Regions from separate parts of the Flexivirga alba genome, predicted to be linked through region 4. Evidence: riboswitches for the same ligand, from Rfam matches in the RefSeq annotation. Region 4 holds a riboswitch; each other region holds the start of a gene.
The links. Region 4 has a riboswitch for cobalamin ahead of ACFQDH_RS12210 (prenyltransferase/squalene oxidase repeat-containing protein). Riboswitches for the same ligand answer to the same signal wherever they lie in the genome.
Positions count from the first base shown of each region.

Region 1: another riboswitch for cobalamin. It lies ahead of ACFQDH_RS07130 (ribonucleoside-diphosphate reductase subunit alpha); the one in region 4 lies ahead of ACFQDH_RS12210 (prenyltransferase/squalene oxidase repeat-containing protein).
Region 2: another riboswitch for cobalamin. It lies ahead of metE (5-methyltetrahydropteroyltriglutamate--homocysteine S-methyltransferase); the one in region 4 lies ahead of ACFQDH_RS12210 (prenyltransferase/squalene oxidase repeat-containing protein).
Region 3: another riboswitch for cobalamin. It lies ahead of ACFQDH_RS03325 (hypothetical protein); the one in region 4 lies ahead of ACFQDH_RS12210 (prenyltransferase/squalene oxidase repeat-containing protein).

Region 1 is NZ_JBHSWH010000001.1:1,474,845-1,479,815, forward strand. Features, by position in the region: gene ACFQDH_RS07130 (ribonucleoside-diphosphate reductase subunit alpha) at 1-1,666, opposite strand, end outside; cobalamin riboswitch at 1,803-2,025, opposite strand; tRNA gene ACFQDH_RS07135 (tRNA-Gly) at 2,461-2,531, opposite strand; gene dcd (dCTP deaminase) at 2,633-3,208, shown strand; gene ACFQDH_RS07145 (alpha/beta hydrolase family protein) at 3,117-3,854, shown strand; gene ACFQDH_RS07150 (ABC transporter ATP-binding protein) at 3,912-4,971, shown strand, end outside.
Region 2 is NZ_JBHSWH010000001.1:4,514,876-4,519,846, forward strand. Features, by position in the region: gene ACFQDH_RS22550 (MBL fold metallo-hydrolase) at 1-420, shown strand, start outside; gene ACFQDH_RS22555 (MFS transporter) at 425-1,684, opposite strand; gene ACFQDH_RS22560 (ArsR/SmtB family transcription factor) at 1,776-2,432, shown strand; cobalamin riboswitch at 2,446-2,645, shown strand; gene metE (5-methyltetrahydropteroyltriglutamate--homocysteine S-methyltransferase) at 2,699-4,971, shown strand, end outside.
Region 3 is NZ_JBHSWH010000001.1:657,999-662,969, reverse strand. Features, by position in the region: gene ACFQDH_RS03335 (RNA polymerase sigma factor) at 1-361, opposite strand, end outside; gene ACFQDH_RS03330 (nucleoside/nucleotide kinase family protein) at 564-1,205, opposite strand; cobalamin riboswitch at 1,229-1,366, shown strand; gene ACFQDH_RS03325 (hypothetical protein) at 1,441-2,439, shown strand; gene ACFQDH_RS03320 (energy-coupling factor transporter transmembrane component T) at 2,488-3,585, shown strand; partial or broken gene ACFQDH_RS03315 (ABC transporter ATP-binding protein) at 3,474-4,577, shown strand; gene ACFQDH_RS03310 (AAA family ATPase) at 4,673-4,971, shown strand, end outside.
Region 4 is NZ_JBHSWH010000001.1:2,465,119-2,470,089, reverse strand. Features, by position in the region: gene ACFQDH_RS12225 (polyribonucleotide nucleotidyltransferase) at 1-60, opposite strand, end outside; gene rpsO (30S ribosomal protein S15) at 236-505, opposite strand; gene ACFQDH_RS12215 (MarR family winged helix-turn-helix transcriptional regulator) at 696-1,277, shown strand; gene ACFQDH_RS12210 (prenyltransferase/squalene oxidase repeat-containing protein) at 1,397-2,665, opposite strand; cobalamin riboswitch at 2,738-2,869, opposite strand; gene ndk (nucleoside-diphosphate kinase) at 2,913-3,329, opposite strand; gene ACFQDH_RS12200 (undecaprenyl-diphosphate phosphatase) at 3,379-4,218, opposite strand; gene ACFQDH_RS12195 (DUF4233 domain-containing protein) at 4,215-4,625, opposite strand; partial or broken gene ACFQDH_RS12190 (bifunctional folylpolyglutamate synthase/dihydrofolate synthase) at 4,622-4,971, opposite strand, start outside.

The DNA.
Region 1 (4,971 bases), 990 kb from region 4:
CGCAGGATGCGTCGATCGCATGCCAGCTGATGAACTCGGCGAGCTGATCGATCAGATCTGCGGCTTCTTCGGACGCATAGGAGAGGCCGAGCTTCTCGACGACGTCGGTGAATCCCATGAACCCCAAGCCGATTGCGCGGTTCTGGTCATTGGAGTGCTCCGACTCCGGCACCGACGAGCGGGTGATGTCGATCAGGTTGTCGAGCTGTCGCACCGCCGTGCGCGCGGACTCGGCGAGGCGATCCCAGTCCCACTCGCCATCTACCAAGTGGCGGGAGAGGTTGATCGAGGCCAGGTTGCAGACCGACACGTTCTCGCGGTCCTGCGGGAGGGTGATCTCGGTGCACAGGTTCGACAGGTGGATCGTGCCGGTGTTGTCGTTCAGCGCCCGCTGGTTGATCGTGTCCTTCCACGTGAGCCAGGGGTGCGAGGTCGTTTGCAGCGAGACGAGGATCGACTTCCACTGCGCGCGAGCGCGAATCTTCTTGAAGGAGCGCAGCTTTCCGGTCTCGGCGAGGGCGACATACTCCTTGTAACGGCGGGAGAAGTCGTCACCGACCAGCTCGACCAGGTCCGGTGTCTCGAGCGGGTCGAAGAGATACCAGTCGTCGTCGGCGACGACTCGCTTCATGAATTCGTCGGACAACCAGACTGCGGTGTTCGCGGTCCGGGTGCGCCGGTAGGGGTCGCCGGCGTTCTGCCGTAAGTCGATGAACTGCGGGAAGTCCAGGTGCCAGTTCTCCATGTAGAAGCACAGGGCGCCGAACTTCTTGCCGCCGCGGGAGACGGCGCGCAGGATCGAGTCGATGGTGTGCATGAAGGGGATCGGGCCGGTCGAGGACGTGTTGTTGCTCCGGATCGGGCTGCCCTCGGACCGCAGCTTGGTGACCGAAAGGCCAATGCCACCAGTGCCTTTGGTCAGCCACATGACGTCTCGCATCGACTTGGCGATGTGCTCGATGTCGTCATCCATCTGCATCACGAAGCAGTTGGACAACTGAGGTGTGTTGGTGCCCGCGTTGACGAGTGTGGAGCCGGCAGCGAGGTAGTCCAGCGATGCCATCTTCCGGTAGAAGCCGATGGCGGCCTGGGTCGGATCCTTCTCGTTGACCGACATACCCATCGCGACCCGCATCCAGAAGTATGCCGGGACCTCGAGCGGCTGGCGCCTGGAATCCGTTGCCATGTAACGGTTTTTGAGAGTGACGATGCCGATGTAGCGAAGCCCGTCATCCTGATGGTGGTCGAGGGCCGCGGCCAGCTGCTCCAGGTTGAAGGCAGACGCGAGGCGAGCGTCGAAGAGACCGTCCTCGACCGACAGGCGGATGTAGCCGGGGAAGCGGGCTTGGTGCAGCAGCGCGAGCTCGGACTGCGTCTCGAAGTCGCCGAGCACCTTCTTGTAGATCGTCTTCAACAGCAGGCGGGACGCGATGACGTCGAAGTCGGGGTCGTCCTTGACGTTCTGCACCGCGACCGAGATGGCAGCCTCGTCGAGTTGTTCGGTGGTGATGCCGTCGAAGAGCGTGATTGCCAGCTCCGAGGCGATCTGCATGGTCATCGACATGGCATTCGGTAGGCCCTCAGCGGCCCGCTCGATCGCCCGGTTGATGCGGTCTGCGTCATACGGCTCGCGTGATCCGTCGCGCTTGGTGACGTGTATGGCCACGTGCGGTGTCTCCCGTCTTTCCTCGCAGTGGCCCGGCGAGGAGGACGGCGAGCGGGCAGCGCACGCGGGCACGTGGCTCGCCGCCGCTCGTTCGTCAGCCCTTCCCGCGCGGGCTGCGGTCGGACCCGCCCGCGGGTGCGCGGACAGGGCAGTGGCAGGTCTTCGGACTCGTGACTCCGTGCGAGACGCACACCTACTGGTCGTCGCTTCCCGGGCTCTCACCCAGTGCTGATGACGACGTTCGTCCTCACTCACCGCTGCGGGGGCAGTGTCGGATTTGCACCGACTTCCCTCTTTCCTCGGGTGCTTCAGCCGTCGTCAAGCGGCGGCTGAAGCACTCGAACCAGCTGCAAGACACACACTATCTAGTGGTGGTTGGTTTGCCAAGACCCAACATGCTGTAGTTGCACGCCTGTAATTCCAGAGATGTCAAATCGGCGGAATGACGCCGAAATGGGGTGGCATGGCACGGAAGTGGCGGCGTGTCGGCACCGAGGTCGTCGAGTGCCGGAGTACGGAGCCAAGGTGGTCGAGTGCCGGAGGAGCACCGCCCACGAGCCCCAATCGCCGAGAGGACAGGCGATCGCCGAAAGGACAGGCAATTCGAGCCCGAAATGGGCCGCATCGGGTGTCCTCTCGACCAACGGGTGTCCTCTCGGCAATACGGCCGGGTGCACGCTCAGGGCGAGAGGGGTATGGCGAGAGGGGTATGGCGAGAGAGGTATGACGTGTCGGACGCGCGGCGAGCCGAAGCCAATGCGGGCGCCAGGAGGAGCCGAGCCAGAAAGGCTAAGAGCGAGTGACGAGAATCGAACTCGCGTATTCAGCTTGGGAAGCTGATGTTCTACCATTGAACTACACTCGCGTGCCTCGGGCGGCGGCCAAATGGCTCTCGCTCGGACCGGCAGGAGTCTAACCCACAGCGTCCGCCACCGGCGCAAGCGCCTGCCCGGTACCGTGACCCTCGTGCTCCTCTCCGACCGCGACATCCGCGCCCAGATCGACGCCGGCCGCGTGCGCCTCGACCCGTATGACGAGACGATGATCCAGCCCTCGAGCATCGACTTCCGGCTGGACCGCTACTTCCGGCTGTTCGACAACCACAAGTACCCCTTCATCGACCCGGCCGCCGAGCAGGAGGAGCTGACCCGGTTGATCGAGACCGAGTCGGGCGAGCCCTTCGTGCTGCACCCCGGCGAGTTCGTGCTCGGCTCGACATACGAACAGGTGACGTTGCCCGATGACGTCGCCGCGCGGGTCGAGGGCAAATCCAGCCTGGGCCGGCTCGGCCTGCTGACGCACGCGACGGCCGGCTTCGTCGACCCGGGCTTCTCCGGGCACGTGACCCTCGAGCTGTCCAACGTCGCGACCCTGCCGATCAAGCTGTGGCCGGGCATGAAGATCGGGCAGCTGTGCTTCTTCCAGCTCAGCAGCCCGGCCGAAAACCCTTATGGCAGCGCTAAATACGGCTCGCACTATCAGGGCCAGCGCGGCCCGACCGCCAGCCGGTCCTACGCCAACTTCCATCACACCGAGGTGTGATGTCCCGCTACGAGGTCGGCCCGTCGCACGACGGTGCGCACCCTTTCTCACCCTGCCGGACGGCAGGCGGCGCCCCGACGCGATCGCCTTGCTGTTGCACGGGGGTGCCGAGCACGGCCTCGGGCGGACCAACAAGGTGAGTCCGCCGGTGCTGCGCATGGTCGCCGTCGCCCGCAGCATCGAGCGCAGCGCACAGGGTCGGATCGGGACTGCGGTGCTGCGTGACGCCGTGCGCGGTTACAACGACGATGCGCGATCTCCGGTCGTGGATGCCCGATGGGCGCTGGCTCGGCTGCGCGAGCTCTACCCCGACACCCCTGTGGCGCTGGTCGGTCACTCGATGGGCGGCCGGGTCGCCCTGGAGCTGGCCGGCGCCGACGGTGTCACGAGCATCGTCGGTATGGCGCCCTGGATCCCCCAGCAGTACGACGTCGCGCCGTTCCTCGACCGGCACACTCTGCTGCTGCACGGCCGCAAGGACGTCATCACCGACCCACGCAAGAGCGCCCGACTTGCCGAGCTGATCGTGCAGGCCGGCGGCGACGCGCGCAGTGTGCAGCTGCCGGATGCGCACGCGATGCTGCTCAAAGCGCGGGCGTGGCACCGTCATACGACCCAATTCCTGGCGGAGACGTTGCTTTCCTGAAGATTTCACCGGATCGGGTTCGGTCCCTGTCGGTGGCCTGCACTACGTTTGTTGACCATGATCCGCTTCGAGCAGGTGGTCAAGCAGTATGCCGGCGGCGCGACAGCCGTCGACAACCTTTCCTTCGAGGCGCCGACCGGCCAGATCACCGTCCTGGTGGGGCCGTCCGGCTGCGGCAAGACGACATCACTGCGGATGATCAACCGCATGATCGAGCCCACCGGCGGGCACATCTACATCGATGACGAGGACGTTCAATCGTTCAACGCAGCCAAGCTGCGCCGCGGCATCGGTTACGTCATCCAGCACGCCGGGCTGTTCCCGAACAAGCGGGTCGTCGACAACGTCGCCACGGTGCCGCAGCTACTCGGCACGCCCAAGGCGCGGGCCCGCGAGCGGGCGCGTGAAGTGCTCGACCTCGTGGGGCTGCCGGGCGACTTCGCGGACCGGTGGCCCTCGCAGTTGTCGGGAGGTCAGCAGCAGCGCGTGGGAGTGGCGCGGGCGTTGGCCGCCGACCCGCCGGTGATGCTGATGGACGAGCCGTTCAGCGCGGTGGACCCGGTCGTGCGAGAGCAACTCCAGGATGAGTTTCTCCGGCTGCAACGCGATCTCGGCAAGACGATCGTCTTCGTCACGCATGACATCGACGAGGCACTGAAGCTCGGGGATCAGATCGTGGTCATGCGGGTCGGCGGCAAGCTCGCGCAGCTGGCCGATCCGGCATACCTGCTCGCCCATCCGATCGACGATTTCGTGGCCGACTTCATCGGCCGGGATCGCGGATACCGCGCGCTGACCTTCGCCGAGACACCACCGCTGCCGCTGGCCAGCGAGCCGACGGTGCCGCTCGGCACGACGCCCGAGCAGGCGCGCGCGGCAACGCGGGACGAGTGGTTGCTCGTCGTGGACGACGGGCGTCCGGTCGGCTGGATCCAGCCGACGGTGATCGCCGCACCCATTGAGCCGGCGATGCTGCACCGCGGCGGCACCGTCGCCCGCGCGTCCGGCCCGCTGCGTTCGGCACTCGACGCCGCGTTGTCGTCACCGAGCCGTCGCGGAGTCATCGCCGACGACGACGGCAGGCTGCTCGGCACCGTCCGAGCCCACCAGGTGCTGC
Region 2 (4,971 bases), 2.0 Mb from region 4:
TACGTCAATGCCGCAGACACCGAATGGCTCGGGCGCCGCGGACCAGCGGTCACCGAATGGGACGACGAGTTGAAGTTGAGCGACGGACTCACGCTGCACCAGATCGGTGGCCACTTCCCCGGCAGCGCGGTCGCGCACTGGCAGCACGGCGCTGACGGCCGCGGCACGCTGCTCAGCGGGGACACGATCATGTCCAACCCGGACCACGTGACGGTCAGCTTCATGCGCTCCTATCCCAACCGGATCCCGTTGTCCGGCAACGTGGTTCTGCGTATCGCCGAGAGGGTGAAACCGCTTGCCTTCGAAGAGATCTGGAACAACTTCGGTCTGGCGGTCCCGACCGACGCCGCCGCCGCTGTGCAGCGGTCCGCGCAGCGGCACGCGGCCTGGGTGCGTGGCGACTTCGACCACCTGACCTGAGCGCTCATACCGCTGCAACGTCGGCCAGCAACGGCATTCGGCGCAGCGGTCCCGCCAGGACCACCAGCGACGCGACGATGAACGCGAGTCCGCCGAGTGCCGCGAGAGCGGCTTCGCCGCCCCACCACTCCACCAGCAAGCCACCAATCGCCGGAGCGAGCGGCGACATACCCATCACGCAGGTCATCAGCGCGCTCTGCACCCGCCCCTGCATGGCCTCCGGGGTGATGAGCATGACGTAGGTCATGAAGCCGGCGTTGAGGGCGGGCGTCAGCAGGAATCCGGCGACGAGCAGCAGTAGCACCAGCGGATAGCTGTGCACGAAGGCGCACGCGATGAGACTCGCGCCGAGCACGACCGAGCCGACGATGAGCACCTGTCCGGCAGGAACTTTCTTCAGGATCGCCCCGGCCACAACCGCGCCCGCGATCGTCGCTACCGCGATCGCGGTTTCGGCCAGCCCGATGCCGGCCGGCTCGACGTGCCGGTCGCGCAGCACGACGATCAAGACGAGCATGAAGCCGTTGACCGCGAAGTTGAGCAGGGTCGCGATGACGATCACCGGCCGCAACACGTCGTGGCGCCACACGAACTTCAGACCGAATCGCATGGCCTGCAAGGGTGGTTCGTGCTCCCCGCCGTCCGGTGGTGGTGCCGGCAGCGGTGTGCGTACGAGTAGCGCCGCCACCACAGCGACGAGATAAGAGACCACATCGGCGAGCACCGGCAGCGAGCGAGACACCGCGAAGAGCACGCCGCCGAGTGGTGGACCAACCAGACCGGTGACACCCTGCCGGCCTTGCATCACCGACATCGCGGTGCTCAGTTCCTCAGGCGGCACAACGGCTTTCGTCGCCAGCGTGTCGGCCGGCGAGAAGACCGCCTCGGCAGCACCGACCACGAACCCCGCGACCACCAGCTGTGCGATCGTGAGCAGGTCGGCGGCATACGCCAGCACGACCGTCGCGTATGACGCTGCCGCGACGAGGGCTGACCACACCATCGCACTGCGACGGTTCCACCTGTCGACGAACGTGCCGGCCGGGATTCCGGCGATCACCATCCCGGCGACCACGGCTCCCCCGACGAGCCCCGCGATCGCCGCGTTGTCGGTCATCCAGAGCGCAAGCAGCGGAAAGGCCAGTCCACTCATCCGCGACCCGATGCCGTTCAAGGTGTTGCCAACCATCAGCAACTCGAAGTCCCGGTTGCGCCAGAGCGCAGGTCGTTTCGTGTCGAGCGCTTCGTCCCCCACCTGTGTCATGACGACCATCGTGCGCCGGCTCCAGGCATTACGCAACTATATTTGCGCATTATTATTTGCGAAGAGGACCAAGCCACGGCACAGTGGTCCCGTGAGCAGATCACAGGACCGGTCCGAGCCGCGGCGTATCGTCGACCCCCGCGAGCTCAAGGCTCTGTCGCATCCACTGCGCATGCGCCTCTTCGGCGAGCTGACAGCACGCGGCCCGTCTCGCGCCGTGGATCTAGCGAACGCCGTTGCGGAACCGGCGAATTCGGTCAGCTTTCACCTCCGGCAGCTGGCGCGCTATGGCCTCGTCGAAGATGACCCCGAGCACGGCACCGACGGCCGCGAACGATGGTGGCGAGCAACAACCGACGAGGGTCTCATCGTGGACTTCCACGACTTGGAAGCGATGCCCGGTGGTCCGGCTGCAGTCGGGGCCTTCAAACAGGTCACCGAGAGCACCGCACATGCGCTCACAGCGCTCTCCTTCCGACACCTCGACGAGTCCACCGAGGGGCCAAAGACCTGGTTCAACAACTTCGTGCTGCACCTGAGTCGCTCCGAATTGGACGCCTTCCTCGACGACCAGTGGGAGGTGACGTCGCGCTGGATGCAACGATCGCGAGAGGTCAGCAACTCGGCTGACGGCGAGACCCGGCATACCTATTTCGGGGTCAGCAACGGCGCTCCGCTGGGTCAAGTACTGGAGACCGAGGAGGCCGCGGACCGAACGGGTGACGAGCGCTCCGGCAAGAGTCAGTAGGCTGAGGAACGCGACAGGTTCGCGTCATACCGGTGATCCGGATGCCGCGTCGTAAGAGGGAATCCGGTGTGACTCCGGGACTGCCCCGCAGCGGTATGTGAGAACGACCTCCGTCATACGCACTGGCCAACTTGGCCGGGAAGCGATGGACAGTAGGCGCCTTGTTTCGGCACGCTCACGAGTCCGAAGACCTGCCAGTCGCCCGAGCCCGGACCCGGGTTCGGCCGATTCGGTGACCTCTCGGGCGGGTCGCGAAGGAGTTTGGAATGACCAACAGCACCACTGCCACTGTTCTCGGCTGGCCACGACAGGGGCCGAAGCGAGAGCTCAAACGGGCCATCGAGGCCTATTGGGCGGGCCGCGTCCCCGCCGACGAACTCCACGACATCGCTGCCGGCCTACGCGCCGATGCGTGGAAACAACTGTCGGACAACGGGATCGACGAGATCCCGACCGGCGACTTCTCCTACTACGACCACGTGCTCGACACGGCATGGATGGTCGGCGCCGTGCCGCAGCGCTTTCGGGCCGCGGCCGACAACGACCTGGACGTCTACTTCGCGATGGCCCGCGGGAACGACAAGGTTGCGCCGCTGGAGATGACCAAGTGGTTCGACACCAACTACCACTACCTGGTGCCGGAGCTCGCCCCCGCGACGACGTTCACCGCGAACGCCGCCCGCCAGGTCGAGCTCTTCACCCAGGCGACCGACGCCGGCCACACCGCGCGTCCGGTGCTCGTCGGACCGCTCACCTTTCTGCTGCTGTCGAAGCCGGCTGTGGACGCACCAGCGGGGTTCGACCCGTTGTCGCTTCTTGACCCCCTGCTGGACGTGTATGTCGACATCCTCAGCACCCTGCACGACGCCGGCGCGCAGTGGGTGCAGATTGACGAGCCGGCGCTCGTCCTGGACCAGCCGGTCGCTGTGCTCGACGCGGCTCGTCACGCACTCGATCGACTTGGCTCCGCAACGAAACGCCCGAAACTGTTGATTGCCAGCTATTTCGCCGCATTGCAGGACGCGTTCGAGGTGTTCGCCGAGGCACCCGTCGACGGCCTGGCGATCGACTGCACCGTCCCGGCGAACGTCACCGAGATCCTGGAGCACGGTCTGCGCGAAAAGCGGCTGATCGCAGGTGTCATCGACGGCCGCAACGTCTGGGCCGCCGATCTCGACGACCGACTGGCGATCGTGCGCCGGCTGGCCGGCCGCGTCGACGACCTCGTCGTCGGCAGCTCCTGCTCGCTGCTGCACGTGCCGCTCGATGCGTCGAAGGAGACCGCGATCGACGAGGAGGTCCGAAGCTGGCTGGCCTTCGCGCGCGAGAAGGTGCTCGAAATCCGCACGCTGGCAACGGCACTCGACGACGAAACTGCAGCGACTCCCGCACTGGACGCGTCCCGTCGAGCGGTCGCGTCCCGACAGGCATCGGCGCGCACACACGACGATGCCGTGCGCGCACGCGTGGCCGCGGTGCGGGACGCCGACACACATCGTGTCGCGGCGTTCGACCAGCGATACCCGCAACAGCAGGAGTCGCTCGGCCTGCCACTGCTACCGACGACGACCATCGGGTCGTTCCCGCAGACCGACTCCGTGCGCAAGGCACGCGCATCACTGCGTCGCGGCGAAATCGACCGGGCGACATACGAATCGGCGATGCGCGACGAGATCGCCACGGTGATCTCCCTGCAGGAAGAGCTCGGCCTGGACGTGCTGGTGCACGGTGAGCCGGAACGCAACGACATGGTGCAGTACTTCGCCGAACAGCTCGACGGCTACCTGTCGACCACACACGGTTGGGTGCAGTCCTACGGCACCCGCTGCGTTCGGCCGCCGATCATCTTCGGTGACGTCTCCCGTCCCGAGCCGATGACCGTCCGCTGGTGGCAGTACGCGCAATCGCTGACGAAGCGACCGGTCAAGGGCATGCTGACCGGGCCGGTCACCATGCTCGCCTGGTCCTTCGTGCGCGACGACCAGCCCATCGGTGACACGGCCCGGCAGGTCGCACTCGCGCTGCGCGATGAGGTCCGCGATCTGGAGGCGGCCGGTTGCCGCGTCATCCAGGTTGATGAGCCGGCCCTGCGCGAGACGCTGCCGCTGCGGACCACCGACCGCCCGGCATACCTGGAGTGGGCAACCGAATCCTTCCGGCTGGCAACGAGTTCCGTCGCGGACGTCACCCAGGTGCACACGCACATGTGCTACGCGGATTTCGGTGACATCTTCACCGCGATCGACGACCTGGATGCCGATGTGATCAGCCTCGAAGCCGCCCGGTCGGGTATGTCGCTCGCGGACGAACTTCAGAAGTCCGGCTACGCCAAGGGCGTCGGTCCGGGTGTCTACGACATCCACTCGCCGCGGGTCCCGTCCACTGACGAGGTGCGCACGCTGCTGGAGAAGGCGGTGGGTGCGCTCGCGGCCGGCCAGGTGTGGGTCAACCCGGACTGCGGTCTGAAAACAAGGCGTCCGGACGAGGTCCGGCCTGCCCTGGCGAATCTCGTCTCCGCTGCGGCCGCGGTCCGCGCGTC
Region 3 (4,971 bases), 1.8 Mb from region 4:
CCGGCTCGGCGACCTTCAGGTGGGCACGGACCGTACGGCGTCGGCGCAACATCGACCGGGACTGGTTGACCACCGCTTGGCGCAGGTAACCGACCGCAGCCCGGGAGTCGCGCAGCGCGGCCCGGTTGCGGTGCATCCCGAGGAACGCCTCCTGCACGACATCCTCGGCGCTCGCCGTGTCGTCGACCAGCAGCCGCGCGAGCCGCACCATCTGCAGGTGATGTGTGCGGTAGAGCTCGGCCAGGTCGACCGAGTCCTCCGCGGTCATCGGCTCGAAGCAGGGGAGCGCGTCACGGTCATGGACCCGACCTCCCAAGCGATACGGCCTTTCGGCATACACGGCGGGTGCGGTGAGTGTCATGACACCCTGACCCTTCGCCCAGACCCTAACGAGTCGTCGCTGTGGAAGGGAACGCCGCACCGCGGCAGGCCGGGAACCGGCTGCCGTCCAGCGATGATCGCGTTGCACCTCATGGTGGGTAGACGCACGACCGGCGTCCGGGTTGCCTCCGTGCGTGGCGCGACATACCGCGTGCGCGTGTGATCGGTCACACCCGCGGCGCCTACGGCAGCAGGAGTATGGCGTCCGCCCTCTCCCGCGTCGACCGCACCAGGTCGGCATTGCGCTCGTCGGAACCCAGCGCACGCTGCGACGCTTCGGCGAGACTGCGGCCGTAGCTGCGGTGTCGCTCGATGAGCCGCTCCCGCCGGAGCTCGTCGGGGGTTTCGACATACCAAATGGCATCCAGCAGCCGGGGCAGTTCGGACCAGGGTTCGTCGGGGAGCAGTAGGTAGTTGCCCTCGGTGACCACGACCTGCGTGTCGGGCGCCACCTCGATGGCTCCTGCGATCGGCTCCTCCAGCGACCGGTCGAACGCCGGAGCCCACACGGTGCGGTCGCGCTCGCTGCGGATGCGGGAGAGCAGTTCGACATACCCGAGGGCGTCGAACGTGTGCGGCGCGCCCTTGACCGGTGCCCAGCCCCGCTCGTCGAGGACCGCCTGCGCCAGGTGGAACCCGTCCATCGGCACGACCACCGTCCGTATGCCGCGCTCACGGCAGCCCCGGGCGAGCTGATCGGCGGCGGTCGACTTGCCGACGGCCGGCGGGCCGGTCAGGCCGACGATCACCCGGTCGGTCGCGGCAGCCAGGTCGGCGAGCGTTTCCACCGCAGCCGCGGCGTCGAGGATGGGTGCGGTGCTCACTCGTCAGACTCTTCCAGAACCGCTGCTAGCCTTCGGGGTGGCGTCCGTGTCGGGCGCCAAGGTGTGAGCAGGGGAAGCCGGTGCGATTCCGGCGCTGTCCCGCAGCCGTGAGTGGCCGATCGGTCACGAGTCGGAATACCTGCGCCACCGGTCACCGGATCGACTGTCGAGGACTGCAGTCGCGGGCGAGATCGTGTCGCACGCGTGGAGTCGCGACCGAAAGGACTCCATCCGCATGCCCAGCCGCCCGGTTCGTGCCGTCGCAGCCGTCGCACTCGCCACCTCCGCAACCTCGTTCGCGTATGTCGGATCGGTCGCGCCCGCACAGGCCGCCGGCTACAACGGCGTGTGCAAGACCAGCTCCGGGGTGACCGTGGTCGTCGACTTCCGCGAACTCGGGGGCGGCATCGCGGTGCGCTGTGCGCCGGTGGGCAGTGGCGCTTCTGGCGTCGATGCCCTGCAGGCGGCCGGGATCCCGGCGGAGGGGACTCGACAGTACGGGCTTGCCTTCATCTGCCGGCTCTACGGCAAGCCGTCGGCAACGGCCACCTTGCCCGGCGGCTACCACGAGTCGTGTGGGCGGACCCCTCCGCCGAATGCGCACTGGTGGTACACCCAGGCACCGAACGGCGGCTCCTGGTCCTCCAGCGGTGACGGTGCGTCCACCAGCCACGTCATCCCAGGCGGTTTCGAGGGATGGGCGTTCAGCGAGGGCGGCACCAACTACTCGCCGCGTTACACCCCGACCCGTCCTGCAGCTCCGAAGCCTCCGCCTGCGCCGACGCACACGACGACCCAGCCGCCGGCGCCGCCGCGCCATACGACCACGACCGCGCCGAGCAACCCGAAAACGACTGACCCAAACGGGAATTCGACGTCGAGCAAGGCCGGGTCCACCCATTCGCAGCCGAAGTCAACCACGGCGTCCAAGGCTTCGCAGGCAGCGAAGAAGAAGGCTGCCGAGAAGAAGGCGAAGGCGAGCCACTCGTCCTCCGCGAGCAGCTCGTCGAAGGCGAAGCGCAGCAAGGGGTCGTCCAGTTCGGCCGGTGTTACGGGCACGTCGTCGGGCGGTCCGACGAATGTCGCCGGAGCGCCCATGGCCAACAGTGACGACCTGATCAAGGACTCCAAGAAGTCGTCGGGCGTCAATGCGACCACCGTCGTAGGGGGTGGCGTCCTGGCGGCGCTCGTCGTGGGCGGCGGTGCGGTTGCGATCGTCCGCAGGCGCAACTAGAGCAGTGAGTCAGAAATAGACCAGCAACTTCGCACGCATCGCACTCGGGTGAAACGTCTGCCCGCTCCGGTCCACCCGATCGCCTGGTGGCTGTGGGCGATCGGTCTGGCGGTGGCGGCGTCATTCACGACCAACCCGCTGCTGCTGTTGCTGCTCATCGCTGTCGCGTGTTTCGTCGTGCTGCTCCGGCGCGGCGACGCCCCGTGGTCGCGGTCGCTGCGGCTCTACCTGCTGCTCGGTGCCTTCATCGTCGTGGTGCGTGTCGCGTTCCGGTGCTTCCTCGGCGCGTCCGGCGGCGGCACCGTCCTGCTGGACCTGCCGCGAATCCCGTTGCCGGACTGGGCGGCTGGGGTTTCGTTGCTCGGTCCCGTGCACCTGTCCGACGTGCTCGACGGCCTGTATGACGGCCTGCGACTCGCCGCGATGATCATCTGCATCGGCGCCGCCAACTCGCTGGCCAACCCGAAGCGACTGCTCAAGGTCGTGCCGATCGCGCTCTACGACATCGGCACTGTGGTGGTGGTCGCGGTGTCCGTCTTCCCGCAGATGGCTGACAGCATCCGGCGGGTGCGGCGCGCCCAGCAGCTTCGACCGGACCGAGGACGGAAGTGGCAGGTCGTGCGGCGGGTCATCGTTCCGGTGCTTTCGGATGCGTTGGACCGTTCCCTTCTCCTTGCGGCTGCTATGGATTCGCGCGGTTATGGCCGGCGCGGATCGACGCCGGTGCGGACCCGCCGGCTGCTCGGAGTCCTGACCGTCGTGGGGCTGATCGCGGTGTGCATCGGAACCTTCGGCGTGCTCGACGACCGAGCGCCGGCGCTGTTCCGCTGGCCGGCCTTCGTGCTCGGCGTCGCGCTCGCAGTGCTCGGACTGGCATTCTCGGCCCGTGAACGAACCGTGACCCGCTACCGGGTCGAGCCGTTCGATCTCACGGCAATGGCTGTTGCGGCAGGTGGTCTCGCCTCGGGCGTGCTGATGATCCTGGCCACGCAGTACGCTCCGGCACATCTGAATCCCTCGACGACACCGGTCGAATGGCCGGTTGTCGACCTGCTGCCCCTGGTCGCCGTGGTCATCGGCTTGGTCGCTGCGGTGGTGTCGCCGCCCAGCGTCATACAGGATCCGGACGTGGAGGTGTCGACATGATCGAGTGGCGCGATGTGTCCGTTCGGTATGACGACGGGCGAGAGCCCGAGCTGTCGCATGTCGACCTGCACGTGGAGGAGGGCGAGCTCGCGCTGGTGGTCGGCCGGACGGGCGTCGGCAAGTCGACGCTACTCGGCACGATCAACGGGCTGGTGCCGTACTTCACCGGCGGGCGGCTGTCGGGGACCGTCACGGTCGCGGGCATGGACACCCGCGACCACCCGCCGCGTGAGATGGCCGACGTGGTCGGCCGGGTTGGGCAGGACCCTCTCGCAGGGTTCGTCGCGGACACCGTCGAGGACGAACTCGCCTACGGGATGGAGCAATTGGGCGTCTCACCGACGACGATGCGCAAGAGGGTCGAGGAGACGCTCGACCTGCTCGGGATCGCTGCGCTGCGCGGGCGCTCGCTGGCAACGTTGTCCGGAGGGCAGCAGCAACGCGTCGCGATCGGTGCCGCGCTGGTGACGGCACCCAAGGTGCTCGTGCTCGACGAACCGACGTCGGCACTCGACCCGGGGTCTGCCGAAGAGGTGCTCGCGGCTGTCACCCGCCTTGTCCACGACCTCGGGACGACGGTCGTGATGGCTGAGCACCGGCTGGAAAGAGCTGTGCAGTATGCCGATTCGGTGATCTCCCTGTCCGGCGACGGCATCGTCCGCAGCGGCGATCCGGCGACGATGATGATCGACGCACCCGTCGCCCCGCCGGTCGTGGAGCTGGGACGGCTCTGCTCCTGGACGCCGCTTCCCTTGTCCGTTCGGGATGCCCGTCGCGCGGCCCGTCCGCTGCGTGGGCAACTCGCCGAGCCGACGCCGAGGACCCGCCCCGCCGGCGAGACCGTGCTCCGTGCCGACGGGCTGACCGTGCGATACGGCCAGCGGGTCGCCGTGCGCGACGTCGACCTCGAGCTCGCGGCCGGCACCGTGACCGCACTGATGGGCCGCAACGGTTCCGGCAAGTCGTCGTTGATGTGGGCGCTGCAAGGCAGCGGGCCACGCGGTGCCGGGTCTGTCGTCGTTGACGGTGTCGAGACTGCTGGTGGGCGGGGAAGCGGTCGGGTGGCTCGGCGGCGCGCATCGGTCTGGTGCCACAGACTGCTGCGGACCTGCTCTACCTGGAAAGTGTCGGCGAGGAATGTGCCGCCGCTGGGGCCGGCGCCCGCGAGCTGCTCGAGCAACTGGCACCGGGCATCGAAGACCGTCAGCATCCGCGGGATTTGTCGGAAGGGCAACGCCTTTCGCTGGTGCTGGCGATTCAGCTCGCCGCGCGTCCGCTCGTGTTGCTGCTGGACGAGCCGACGCGCGGGCTCGACTACAGCGCGAAGGCGCTGCTCATCCGACAGTTGGCGGAGCTCGCGGGTGACGGGCACGCCGTGCTCGTGGC
Region 4 (4,971 bases):
GGTGCCGAACTTGCCGTTGTCGATAACGGCTTCGGCGAAAGTGATCTCTGGACCCTCCATTGGGCCCTCCTGTTCTTTTACGGACCACGCATCGTCGTTGTGCGTGGTGCTCTTCTTCATTACGGGGTGTATGCCGCGGGTCGGCCGCATCCTTGTCGGGCCGGCGGGCAGCACCCGCCTACGCCAACAAGGCGGCTACCGGTGGTAGCCGCCTTGCGGTCGTAAGTGTGATTGGTCAGCGACGCAGACCCAGTCGCTTGATCAGTGCGCGGTAGCGCTCGATGTCAACGTCCTCGAGGTAACGCAGCATGCGCTTGCGCTTACCGACCAGGAGCAGCAGGCCGCGCCGGCTGTGGTGGTCGTGCGGGTGCTGACGGGCGTGCTCGGTGAGGTCGGTGATGCGCTGCGTCAGCATCGCGATCTGCACCTCGGGCGAACCGGTGTCGCCCTCTTTGGTCGCGTAGTCGGTCATGATCTGCGCCTTGGTGGCGGTGTCCAGCGGCATGAGTGGGCGATCTCCGTTCGTCTCTTGATTGCGCGGTGCTCCTGGGCATGTCCACCAGGGGCGCTCTTTGTCCGCGGCCGGTTTCACGGCGCTGCAAGGTTATCAGGATCTGAGCGTGCGCCCCTAATCGAAGAGTGCCGGCCGCAAGCCGTGCGGAGTGCGCCACCGTCATACGTTCTAATTGATCATCATGAGCGAGCGCAGCGAGCGACCGAAAGCTTCAGCTGAAGGGCCGGGCCCGACGAAGGAGGGCCGTGCCCAGAATCAGCCCGGGAAGACCGAGCGAAGCCGCTACGAGGCCGAGGTCGCAGCGTATGTCGAAGCCGGTGGGAACGAGCAGGTGCAGCGTGTCGTGACCGCGGTGCACGGCCTGCACCGCCGCCTGTCGCAGTGGTACACCCAGAACCTGTCGGACCTCGATCTGTCCCCCGGCGAGTGGGCCGTCATCCGGCACCTCGCGGCCGAGGCCGAGGACCACATCTCGACGCCGTCGCAGCTGGCCGACACGGCCGCGGTTGCCCCGTCGTCGATGACCCACCGGTTGGATCGGATGGCCGAACGCGGACTCATCGAGCGCGAGCCCGATCCCGACAACCGCACCCGGATCCTCGTGCACCTCACCCGCGACGGTTGGGAGATGTTCCGCCAGGTGATCCGGGAGTCCGACATGGTGGAGTCCGACGTGTTGTCGCATGTGCCCGTCGGCCAGCGCGACAAGCTCGCCCAACTTCTCGAGCTGGCGATCGCCGGCCTCGACGACGACCTCGACTGACGCGACCCATTTCGCCGAGAGGACAGGCGATGCATCGAGGGGACAGGCAATTCCGGGCGAATTCGCCCGAATTGCCTGTCCCCTCGGCATTCGGCTGTCCTCTCGGTGAGGTTGTTGTGTCAGTCGCGCGAACGCAACCGGCGACGGAGGCCGGTGCCGGCCAGTGCGGCGCCACCCAGGACGGCAGCGCCCGCGAAGAGCACGCCCGCGTTGCCGCCACCTGTCTGCGAGCCGTCGGTGATGATCGGTGGGCCGGTCGTCGTCGACGTGGCGCTGACCGACGTTGAGCTCGCGGTGCTGGTTGCCGACGTGGTCGGGCTGGACGTCGCGCACGACAGCGCCGGCGCCGTCGCCGAACCACCGGCGCTGATCTTCAGGTACGGCTGCTGGACCAGCGCGAGGACCGCCTGCGTCGTCGCGCGATGTTCCTTGTCGCTGACCGTCGCCTTGCTGCCCTTGGCCCGCAGCGCGTCGAACGACTTCTGGTCGAAGGCGAATCCGCCGCGCAACGCAGCCGGGGAAGTGCAACCGAACTGCAGGCCGGCGACGAAGGCCTTCGCCTTGGCTGCCTCTGCGGTCTTGCCCGTCAGGGCGAAGGCGACCGCGGCCAGCCCGGTGCTGTTGGTGTTCGGTGCGGCCTGCGCGGCCGGCTCCACCACACCACCGTTCGACTGCTGCTCGCCGGCGATGAAATTGACGGCCTTGGTGACCGCGGCGTCGTGACCGCCCGCGGCGCTCAGCGCCTGCACGGCCAACGAGGTCGCGTCGGTGTCGCCGGCGGTGGTGGTGCACTGCGTGTCGGCGAACGTCATCCGGAATCCGCCGTCGTTGCACTGCTGCTTGAGCAGGAAGTCAACTGCCTTGGCATCGGACTGTCCGGCGCGCGCCAGACCGACGATCGCCAGCGACTGGCCGATGGTGTTGGAGTAGTCGCCATACGCCGACTTGTCCTTGAACTGCCCGGTCGTCTGCTCCAGCGACTTCAGCTGGCTGAGGTAGCCACCGGTCGGCAGGCCCTGCGCCTGAGCGAAGACCAGCAACTTGGCAGTCGCACCGGCATACACGTCCTGGCCGTAGGTGTTGTATGCCGCGGCGTTCTTGGTGATGTATGACGCCGCGCGCTGCGCTTCGGCCTGACCGGTCTGTGCCGCGTCGAGACCGAGGATGCCGTCGATCGTCAGGCCGTAGTCGGCGTAGTTGGTGCCGCCGGAGCTGACCGAGAAGTGGTCGCCGCCAGCCGCCAGCTCGGACGCCAGGAAGTGCGCGCCAGTGGACGCATCGGGTGTGGCGGCGCTTGCCGGAGCGGCCACTGCGATGCCGGTCAGACCGGCGCAGGCCAGGGCGAAGATGCCCGTGAGACCCGCACGGGCGCGAAGAGTTGTGGTCATGAAGTGTTGCCTTCCGCGAGATGTCGCGACCCGCAGAAGTATCAGCCGGAACCGATCTCGCGGGGCCGCGACGAGATCGCCGGTGGACGCGCAGGTGCTCCGGCTCGCTTCCCGGGTATGGCGCCCGGTCGGCACACGGTTGCGGGTCAGCGCCGGATTCGCACCGGCTTCCCCTGCAGTAAATCGCGTCCGGTGCGGAGCTTACCGTCAGCCTGCTGCCCGTCCGAAGGACGGCCCGAACAAGCAATCAGGCTTGGGGGAACCAGATGCCGATCTCGCGCTCGGCGGACTCGGGCGAGTCCGAGCCGTGCACGATGTTCTGCTGCACGGCCAGGCCCCAGTCGCGCCCGAGATCGCCGCGGATGCTGCCCGGCGCTGCGGCCGACGGGTCGGTCGCTCCGGCGATCGCACGGAAACCTTCGATGACCCGCTGCCCGGTCACGATCGCGAAGGTCGCCGGGCCACTGGCCATGAAGTCGACGAGCGGCTGGTAGAAGGGCTTGCCCTCGTGCTCGGCGTAGTGCCGTGCCAGCCGATCCCGATCGGGAGTCATGATCTGCAACGTGTCGAGGACGTAGCCCTTCGCCTCGATCCGGCGCAGGACCTCGCCGGTGAGGCCACGGGCGAATCCATCGGGCTTGACGATGACGAGGGTGCGTTCCATGACTCACATTCAATCGGACGGGTCGTATGGCGAAACCCCTGGGGTTTCCTTAGGCAGCAACCTTGCCGAGCACGAGCAGCCCGAAGACGAAGACGGCCAGCGCGATCCTGTAGTAGACGAACGGCCGGAAGTTGTGGTGGGAGATATAGCGCATGAACCACGCGACCACGGCATACCCGACGACGAACGCGAGCACCGTCGCGACGATGATCTGACCCCACCCGTCACCGCCGCTGCCGTGCAGGTCCTTCAGCTCGAACAACCCGGACACGAGCACCGCAGGTATGGCGAGCAAGAACGAGTATCGCGCCGCAGCACTGCGCGTGTAGCCCATGAAGAGACCACCGGAAATCGTTCCGCCGGAACGCGATACGCCGGGTATCAGCGCGAGCGCCTGCCAGAGTCCGAACCGGATGCCGTCCTTGACGCTGAGGTCTTCCAGAGTCTTGCGGTTCTCGGCGTCGGGGTCGTGGTCGACCGTCGCATCAGCCACGGCGATGACGATGGCGAAGATCAGCAGCATGCTCGCGGTCACCCACAGGTTGCGCAGCGGTCCCTCGATGAAACCCTTGAACACCAGGCCGAGGATGCCGATCGGGATCGTGCCGACGATGACCAGCCAGCCCATTCGGGCGTCGGGCTCGGACTTCGGCACCTTGCCGGCGACCGACAACCCCCACTGCTTGAGAATGCGGACGATGTCCCGCCAGAAGTAGACGATCACCGCTGTCTCGGTGCCCAGCTGGTTGACTGCGGTGAACGCCGATCCGCCGCCGTCGTTGTCCCAGAAGAGCCGGCCGACGATGAGTTGGTGCGCGGAGGACGAGATCGGCAGGAACTCGGTGAGTCCCTGCACGATCCCCAGGACAATCGCTTCGATCCAGGTCATTGCTCGGGGATTCCTTCGTGGCGAGCGGTCAAGGCGTCCATTTTGCGGCCCTGGACGAGGGCAGTGACCCACAGGGCCAGAAACATCAGACCAACAACGAACATCATCGGTAGGACGACACCGGCCACGACGGTCGCGAACTGCACCGCCCAGCCGAGGGTCACACCCCAGGGACGACGCAGTGTGCCGGCGGCGACGACACACAAGACTGCCAGCACCAACCCGACAACGAGGTATGACGTGTGGGCCGTGTCGTGCTGCGATTTGGCGATCGCCCAGGCGACGAGCGCGCCGAGGAAGACCACCAGGGTCTGCGACCCGACCACCATGCCGGCGAACCGGCGCGTCATACGCTCACCGACGCCGTGGACGAGGACGTTCCCGATCACGGTGTTGCTGTTGCTCATGTGTCGGTGACGCCGAGCAGGGCTCGGACGTCCGCGGCGGTCGTGATCGAGCCGGTGGCGATCACTCCCCCGGAGACACCACCCTCGTCCGCGAGCTCCGCGGCACGGTCGATCGCATCGGCCATGCCGGGCACGATGTCGACCCGGTCCTCACCGAAGATGTCGATCGCGACCTGGCCCAGCACTTCGGCACGCATGCTGCGGTGTGACGAATTCCGGGTGATGACAACGTGATCCAGCACCTGCTCGAGAGTCGAGAGCATGTCCTCGGCATCTTTGTCGGCGAAGATCGCGATCACACCCACGAGCTTGGCGAAGGTGAACGAGTCATTGATCGCGTCACGCA